2 regions of the Streptomyces sp. 4N509B genome follow, and region 2 is predicted to be linked to the other one. Evidence: riboswitches for the same ligand, from Rfam matches in the RefSeq annotation. Region 2 holds a riboswitch; the other holds the start of a gene.
The links. Region 2 has a riboswitch for cobalamin ahead of metE (5-methyltetrahydropteroyltriglutamate--homocysteine S-methyltransferase). Riboswitches for the same ligand answer to the same signal wherever they lie in the genome.
Positions count from the first base shown of each region.

Region 1: linked by a shared signal. The riboswitch ahead of ACTWP5_RS26945 (ribonucleoside-diphosphate reductase subunit alpha) and the one ahead of metE (5-methyltetrahydropteroyltriglutamate--homocysteine S-methyltransferase) in region 2 are both predicted to bind cobalamin.

Region 1 is NZ_JBQQBZ010000039.1:36,255-40,426, forward strand. Features, by position in the region: gene ACTWP5_RS26945 (ribonucleoside-diphosphate reductase subunit alpha) at 1-1,963, opposite strand, end outside; cobalamin riboswitch at 2,094-2,246, opposite strand; gene ACTWP5_RS26950 (GNAT family N-acetyltransferase) at 2,246-2,776, opposite strand; gene ACTWP5_RS26955 (DUF2079 domain-containing protein) at 2,834-4,172, opposite strand, start outside.
Region 2 is NZ_JBQQBZ010000008.1:121,846-126,017, reverse strand. Features, by position in the region: gene ACTWP5_RS11140 (MFS transporter) at 1-1,130, opposite strand, end outside; cobalamin riboswitch at 1,426-1,647, shown strand; gene metE (5-methyltetrahydropteroyltriglutamate--homocysteine S-methyltransferase) at 1,864-4,172, shown strand, end outside.

The sequences.
Region 1 (4,172 bases), on a different contig from region 2:
AGACCCCGGCGATGGAGGCGATCGTGGCGGTGGGGGCGATCGCCAGCAGCAGCGCGTTCCGCATGCCCGAGCGGGCGACGCGCGCGCGGAGCGCCGTCCACCGCTCGGGCCAGGCGGGGTGGGCGTCCGGGTAGTGGTCGGGGTGGAACACGCCCTGGGCGGTGCGGGTGGCCTGCCAGCCGGGGTGGGGGCCGAAGCGTTCGGCGAGCGCGGCGGAGGTCTCGTAGGCGGCGAGCATGACGCGCTCGGCGAGGCGGGTGGACAGCTCGCGCGCCTCGGGCGAGTCGAACGGCAGCCGCAGGCGGAAGAGGACGTCCTGCAGGCCCATCACGCCCAGGCCGACGGGGCGCCAGCGGGAGTTGGAGGTGGCGGCCTGGGGGGTGGGGTAGTAGTTGATGTCGACGACGCGGTCGAGGAAGGTGACGGCGGTGCGGACCGTCGCGTCCAGCCGCTCCCAGTCCACGGTCCAGCCGCCGGCGCCGTCCCGGTCGAGGTGGGCGGCGAGGTTGACGGACCCGAGGTTGCACACGGCCGTCTCGCCGTCGTCGGTGACCTCCAGGATCTCGGTGCAGAGGTTCGAGGAGTGGACGATGGTGCCGGGGCGCGCGGTCTGGTTGGCGGTGCGGTTGGAGGCGTCCTTGAAGGTCATCCAGCCGTTGCCGGTCTGGGCGAGGGTGCGCATCATCCTGGCGTAGAGCTGGCGGGCGGGCAGCGTCCGCACGGCGCGCCCCTCGGCCTCGGCTTGGCGGTAGGCGGCGTCGAACTCCTCGCCCCACATGTCGACGAGCGCGGGGACGTCGGAGGGGGAGAAGAGGGACCAGTCGGCGTCGGCCTCGACGCGCCGCATGAACTCGTCGGGGATCCAGTGCGCGATGTTGAGGTTGTGGGTGCGGCGGGCCTCCTCGCCGGTGTTGTCCCGCAGTTCGAGGAACTCCTCGATGTCGGCGTGCCAGGTCTCCAGGTAGACGCAGGCCGCGCCCTTGCGCCGGCCGCCCTGGTTCACGGCGGCGACGGAGGCGTCGAGGGTCCGCAGGAACGGCACGATGCCGTTGGAGGTGCCGTTGGTGCCGCGGATCAGTGAGCCGCGGGCGCGGATCCGCGAGTAGGACAGGCCGATCCCGCCGGCGTGCTTCGACAGGCGGGCGACCTGGTGGTACCGCTCGTAGATCGAGTCCAGCTCGTCCCTGGGGGAGTCCAGCAGGTAGCAGGAGGACATCTGCGGGTGGCGGGTGCCGGAGTTGAACAGCGTGGGGGAGGACGGCAGGTAGGCCAGGGTGCTGGTGAGCCGGTAGAACTCGGCGACGTCGGCGAGCGCGCGCTCGGAGTCGTCCTCGGCGAGGCCGCAGGCGACGCGCAGGAGGAAGTGCTGGGGCGTCTCGATCACCCGGCGGGTGGTGGGGTGGCGCAGCAGGTACCGGGAGGCGACGGTCCGCAGCCCGAAGTACTCCATCCGGTCGTCGGCTCGCTCGGCCACGGCCCGCTCCACCAGCGCGTCCAGGCGCGCGGCGTGACGGCGCACCAGGGCCGCCGTCGCGTCGCCGATCAGGCCCTCGCGGTGGCCGACGGCGATCGACGCGGAGAAGGAGACCGCGCCCTGGCCGGCGGCCTCCTCGCGGAGGGCGAGGGTCAGCAGGCGGGCGGCCAGCCGGGAGTACGCGGGCTCCTCGGCGATGAGGCCGGCGGCGGCGTCGATCGCGAGGGCGCGGGCGCCGGCCTCGTCGCCGCCCTCCGGGTGGCCGCGCAGCACGGCCGCCGCGATCTTCTCGGGGTCGGCGTCGGGCAGGTCGGCGGCGGCCTCGCGCAGCGCACGGAGCGCGGCGGCGACGGGGCCGCCGGGATCGACCGGATCGACCGGATCGACCGGATCGACCGGATCGACCGGATCGACGTCGCCGACCGTGGCGGCGGGATCAGGACGCGCGACGGCGGGCGTGGGGGGCGCGGCGACGGGTGCGGTGGTCACGGCAGTATCTCTCCCTCGTATCGCGGAGGGCGTGTCGTGGCCGGGGCGCGACGGGCGCGCCGCCACGGCCGTCCCTCCCGTGAAGGCACAGACCCGCGCCGCGTCCGTCGGCCCAGCCCACGAGGCCCGGACGTGTTCGACGCCGCCGGCAGGTACTCGGACTCGTGTGGGCGCACATCAGCTCATCACACACCGTTGCGGGACAGTTCCGGACTCGCACCGGATTCCCCTGCGTGGCAGCGAGGATGAGCATACATCTTGTGCCGCCGCTGTCGAGAGCCCCTATATGTTGTGGTCGTCGTCGCGGCCGGGGGAGAGTTCACATGCGAACACCTGGAGCGGGTCCAGCTCGGGCACCGGCTTCCAGTCCCGCTCGGGGGTTCGCACGAAGCCGAGCCGGTGGTAGAGCCGGTGTGCCGTGTGCATCTGCGACTGACTGGACAGCACGACACGCGCCCTGCCGGCCTCGCGGGCGCGTCGCAGGCACTCGCGGACGAGCGCCTCGCCCACCCCTCGGCCGCGGGCGCCGGGCGCGACGGCGAGCATGCGGAACTCGGCCTCGCCCTCACCCGAGACGTCCGCGAACGCACCGCCGGCGCCCACGTGGGTCACGGTGCCGACGACCTCACCGTCGGCGTCGACCGCCACCATCACCTGGGCGTGGGCGGCGCGGCGCCTGGCGTCGCGCAGCTCGGACAGGTACGGGTCCTCCTCGCCGTAGTCGAGCAGCCCGTCCGCCAGATACACCCGGGCGGTCAGCTCCCCGGCCGCGTCGAGCTCCGCCTCCGTCGCGTCCCTGATCACGAAGTCCATGGGGAGAACGTAGGCGGGCGCGGCGGGGCGGGCACGTCGTTTTCGTCGTCCGGGGCGTCACGCGCGCCGCAGGACGACGTATCCACTCTCCTGGGCGAGCACGGCGTAGTGGACGCCGTGGTAGAGCGCGCGGACGTACTCCGCGATGCTCTCGGGTGACCGCGCCGGGTCGTGGTACGCGACGTACTCCGGCGCCGGGTCCTCGGTGTGGCCTATCCAGAAGACCCGGCAGCGGCCCGTGAGGTGGGCGATCGGCCGGACGTTGGCCGCCACCTCGGCGTCGTCGGGGATCCGCCGCAGGACGTCGGCGGCGTCGGCGTCGGTGCCCGGCTGGTAGGTCTCGGAGTGGGTGAGGGCCGCCGTCGGCAGCGTGGTGGCCAGCGCCAGGGAGGCGGCGAGGACGGCGGTCGGCAGGTGGTGGGCGTAGGCGCGCAGCCACGGCCGGCCCCAGATCCGGCGGCCCGCCGGGGTTCTGGCGTTCGCGTCGGCGGGGTCGGCGGGTTCGGCGGGGTCGGTGACGTCGGCGGGATCGGTGACGTCGGCGTGGTGCCCGGGACCGGCCTCGGCGCGGGTGCGGGCGACGGCGTCGACGAGCGCGAGCGCGACGACGGGCATCAGCACGGCGCTGTAGTGCCAGTCGGTGCCCCAGTAGTGCGGCTCGGGAACGAGGAAACGCCAGGCCAGCGTCGGCAGCAGGACGAGCAGGAGGGGCGAGCGCAGCGCCAGCAGGCCGGTGGTGGGCAGCAGGATCCACAGCACCGTGCGGAGCTTGGTGTCGACCTCGGAGACGGCGGCCTCCAACGGGCCCTCGCCCTCGAGCTTGTCGAGGTAGTCGTACGCGCCCGCGGTGTTGAACGCGGGGATGACGGCCCCGACCGTCAGCAGCGCCGCGACGGCGCAGGCACCCGCGACCACGAGGGCGATCGTGGCGGCCCTCGCCTGCCCGCCCCGCCAGGCGCGGACCGCGACGACCACGGCGATGGCGGCGGCGGTCAGGCCCAGGTCCTCCTTGACCAGCAGCAGCGGCGCCGCCCACCACAACGCCGCCCGCCAGCGCCGTCGCAGCACCGCCTCCAGCGAGAACGCGATCAGCGGCACGGCGAAGCAGATCTCGTGGAAGTCGAACTCCACGGCCCGCTGGACGCCCCAGGACAGTCCGAAGGCCACTCCGACGGCGAAGCCGCCCGCCCGCCCCAGCAGCGCGGCGGCGCCGCGGGTGACCGGCACCACGGCGAGCGCGAACAGCGCGGCCTGCGCCACCAGCAGCGTCACCGGACTGGGGAAGGCGCGGTAGAAGGGGGCGAGGAGCGCGGTGACCGGGCTGAAGTGGTCACCGAGGATGACGAAGTCACGGCCCTTCAGGTCGGCGACCGGGGCCTGGAGGTGGGCGTAGGAA
Region 2 (4,172 bases):
ACGGTGCCGCCGACCACCCCGCTGAGCAGCGCGCCCACGCCCACCGCCAGGCGCTGCTGGCCGAAGGTGACGGTGGCGGAACGCCGCGAACGCGCCAGCGCCTCCAGGTCGTTGCGCAGGAACAGCACCGCGCTGCCGACGCTCATCGCCACGGCGCCGAGCGCGACGCCCGCCGTCCGCCCGGTGGCGAAGGCGACCATGGCGAGGGCCATGCAGGAGAAGCCGACCGCCATCGCGGTCGCGTGGCGGGTCCGGCCGACCCACCCGGCCGTCAGGGGTTGGAGCACCGCCAGGCCGAGCGCGTATCCCATCATGACCGCGCCGAGGACGGCGGCGCTCAGCCGTCCCTCCGCGTACACCGCGAGGTACTGGTAGAACTGCATGTACACGTAATGGGTGAGAACGGTCACGGCGAAGGGCGTCACCGCCAGACCGTGGAGCACCCGCCGGAACGGCTCGACGGCCGGCCGTTCCCCGGCCGGCTCGGGCGACCCGGCCGGCTCGGACGGCTCCGCCCGCTCGGGTGGCAGGAGGACGTGACCGACCGCCAGCACGGCGTAGAGCACCGTGGTCGCGGCGAACAGCCGGCCGGGGTCGTCGAGGAACAGGGCGCCGGCCACGGGGCCGAGAGCGATGCCGAGGGTGCCGGCGGCGTTGCCCGCGGAGACCGCTCGCGGGCGCTGCTCCGGGGTCGCGCCCTGCACCAGGTAGCCGCGGTAGGCGGGCGAGTAGAGCGACCCGGCGCCGCAGCTGAGGAAGAGCGCGAGCACCGTCAGCGCGGGCCGGTCCGCCCCGGCCAGGTACGTCGCCGCGCCGACGGCGTACAGGACGGTGGCCAGCAGCAGGCAGCGCCTGAGCCCGACGCGCTCGGCGAACGCGGCGGTGAACGGCGCGCTGGCGAACTGCACGAGCGTGGCGGCCCCGAGCACGACGCCGACCTGCGCCATCCCGACGTCCAGCCGCTCCCGCAGCAGCACGGCCAGGTACGGGTAGACCGCGAAGGTGCCGATGTTGACGAGGAATCCGGCCACCAGCAGCGCGCGGTGCGCGCCGGTGAGGACCCGGCCCGTTGCGGCGGCGGGGGCACGGCCGCTCGGGGCACCCGCGGAGGGCGACACCGCCGCGCCCATCAGACGACCGACCCGACGCCGGACCCGACGGCGCGTCCGACGGCGGATCCGACGCACACGGCCCCGCTCGCCGGGCCGCCGTTCCCCGCGCTGCCGCCCATGGGTCACCTCCGACGGTCGGCTGGCTCGGTGTCGACGGGCGTGAGGACCCTGCCACACCTTCCGCCCGGGGCGCGACCCCGCCTCCTGGGGCTTCGACGACAACGCGGCTGGGGGCACCGCCCGGACCCCGGAGGGGTCTGGGGGAGGAAGTCGCAGGGCGTCGTGAGCCCGCCGGGGACTGCGGGACAGCCTTTACACTGCCCGTGCAGCTGGTTCGCCCCGTCCGCCAGGCGGGAGGCGTCGTAAGAGGGAACCCGGTGGGAATCCGGGACTGCCCCGCAGCGGTGAGTGGGAACGACCGCCGTCACACGCACTGGGCCCGGCCGGGCCTGGGAAGCGACGGCCAGTAGGTGTCCTTCCGTCGAGGAGGGACGCGCCCGCGAGTCCGAAGACCTGCCCGTTGCCCGCGCGCGGCCGATCCGCGTGCGGACGTCCCGGACCTCGCGGGTGGGTCGGGGGAGCCCCGGACCCCGGGTCCGGGCCGTGCGCCCCGCGCGTGAGGACGACGTTCCGGGCGAGGCGCACCCGGTGGACGGCCGCGCGGCACCGCGCGCGGGCCGCGCCGCCGGCCGTCTCCTTCGCGCTCCCGTCTCGTTCCGGGATCAGGGAAACGTCTCGCGAAGGAGATGTCGTGACAGCCAAGCCCGCAGCCGCGGCGGCCCGTGCCACCGTGTACGGCTACCCCCGTCAGGGAGCCGGCCGTGAACTGAAGAAGGCGATCGAGGGGTACTGGAGGGGCCGCGTCGACGCGGACGCCCTGCGGACCACGGCCGCCGAGCTGCGCCGTGCCACCTGGCGGCAGCTGGCCGAGGCCGGCGTGCACGAGGTGCCCACCGGTGACTTCTCGTACTACGACCACGTGCTCGACACCACCGTCATGGTGGGCGCCGTCCCGGAACGCCACCGCGCCGCCGTCGCGGCCGACCCGCTGGAGGGCTACTTCGCGATGGCGCGCGGCACCCAGGACGTGGCGCCGCTGGAGATGACGAAGTGGTTCGACACCAACTACCACTACCTCGTGCCGGAGCTCGGCCCCGACACCGTCTTCACCGCCGACGCCTCCGAGCAGCTCGGTCAGCTCGCCGAGGCGCTCGCGCTGGGCCTGACGCCGCGCCCCGTGCTCGTCGGCCCGGTCACCTACCTCCTGCTGGCCAAGCCCGCGCCGGGGGTGGCGCCGGACTTCGACCCGCTGACGCTGCTGGACCGGCTGCTGCCGGTCTACGCCGAGGTCCTCGCCGCCCTCCGGGAGGCGGGCGCCGACTGGGCGCAGCTGGACGAGCCGGCGCTCGTGCAGGACCGCACCCCCGCCGAGCTGGCCGCCGCCGGGCGCGCCTACCGCACGCTGGGCGGGCTCACGAGGCGGCCGAAGCTGCTGGTCGCCTCCTACTTCGGCAGGCTCGGCGAGGCCCTGCCCGTGCTGGCGGGCACGCCCGTCGACGGGCTCGCCCTCGACCTCACCGAGGCGCCGGCCGACACCCTCGACGCGCTCGCCGCCGTGGGCGGGCTGCCCGGCCGCCGCCTGGTCGCGGGCGTCGTCAACGGCCGCAACGTGTGGGTGAACGACCTCGCCCGCTCCCTCAGCACGCTCGCCACCCTCCTCGGCCTCGCGGACCGGGTCGACGTGGCCGCCTCCTGCTCGCTGCTGCACGTCCCGCTCGACGTGGCGGTGGAGCGCGACATCGACCCACAGATCCGGCGGTGGCTCGCGTTCGCCCACCAGAAGACCGCCGAGGTCGTCACCCTCGCGCGGGGCCTCACGCACGGCACCGACGCCATCGCCGCCGAACTCGCCGCCAACCGCGCCGACCTGGCCTCCCGCGCCGCCTCCTCCCTCACCCACGACCCGGCCGTCCGGGCCCGTGCCGCCGCCGTCACGCCGGCCGACGCCCGCCGCTCGCTGCCGTACGAGGAACGGGCCGCCGCCCAGCGCGCCCGGCTGCGCCTGCCCCTGCTGCCGACGACCACCATCGGCTCCTTCCCGCAGACCGACGAGCTGCGCGCGGCGCGGGGCGCGCTGCGGGCGGGCCGGATCGACGCCGCGGCCTACGAGGAACGCGTTCGGGCCGAGATCGGCGAGGTGGTCTCCTTCCAGGAGCGGGCCGGCCTCGACGTCCTCGTGCACGGCGAGGCCGAACGCAACGACATGGTGCAGTACTTCGCCGAACAGCTCACCGGCTTCCTCGCCACGCGGCACGGCTGGGTGCAGTCCTACGGCACCCGCTACGTCCGCCCGCCGATCCTCGTCGGCGACGTCGCGCGGCCCGAGCCGATGACGGTGCGCTGGACGCGTTACGCCCGCTCGCTCACCGACCGCCCCGTCAAGGGCATGCTCACCGGCCCCGTCACGATGCTGGCCTGGTCCTTCGTCCGCGACGACCAGCCGCGCGCGCGGACCGCCCGTCAGGTGGCGCTGGCGCTGCGGGACGAGGTCGCCGACCTGGAGGCGGACGGCACCCCGGTCATCCAGGTGGACGAGCCGGCGCTGCGCGAGACCCTGCCGCTGCGCGCCGAGGACCGCCCCGCCTACCTGGCCTGGGCCACCGAGGCGTTCCGGCTCACCACGGGCGGCGCCGGGCCCGCCACCCAGATCCACACCCACATGTGCTACGCCGAGTTCGGCGACATCGTGCAGGCGATCGACGACCTCGACGCCGACGTCATCAGCCTGGAGGCGGCGCGCTCCCACATGCGGGTGGCCCGCGAGCTGGCCGCGCACGGGTATCCGCGCGAGGCGGGCCCCGGCGTGTACGACATCCACTCGCCGCGCGTGCCGAGCGCGGCGGAGGCGGCGGCCCTGCTCCGCACGGGCCTGGCGGCGATCCCGGCCGAACGGCTGTGGGTCAACCCGGACTGCGGGCTGAAGACACGCGGCTGGCCCGAGACGCGGGCCTCCCTGGAGAACCTGGTCGCCGCGGCCCGCACGGTGCGCGCGGAGCTCTC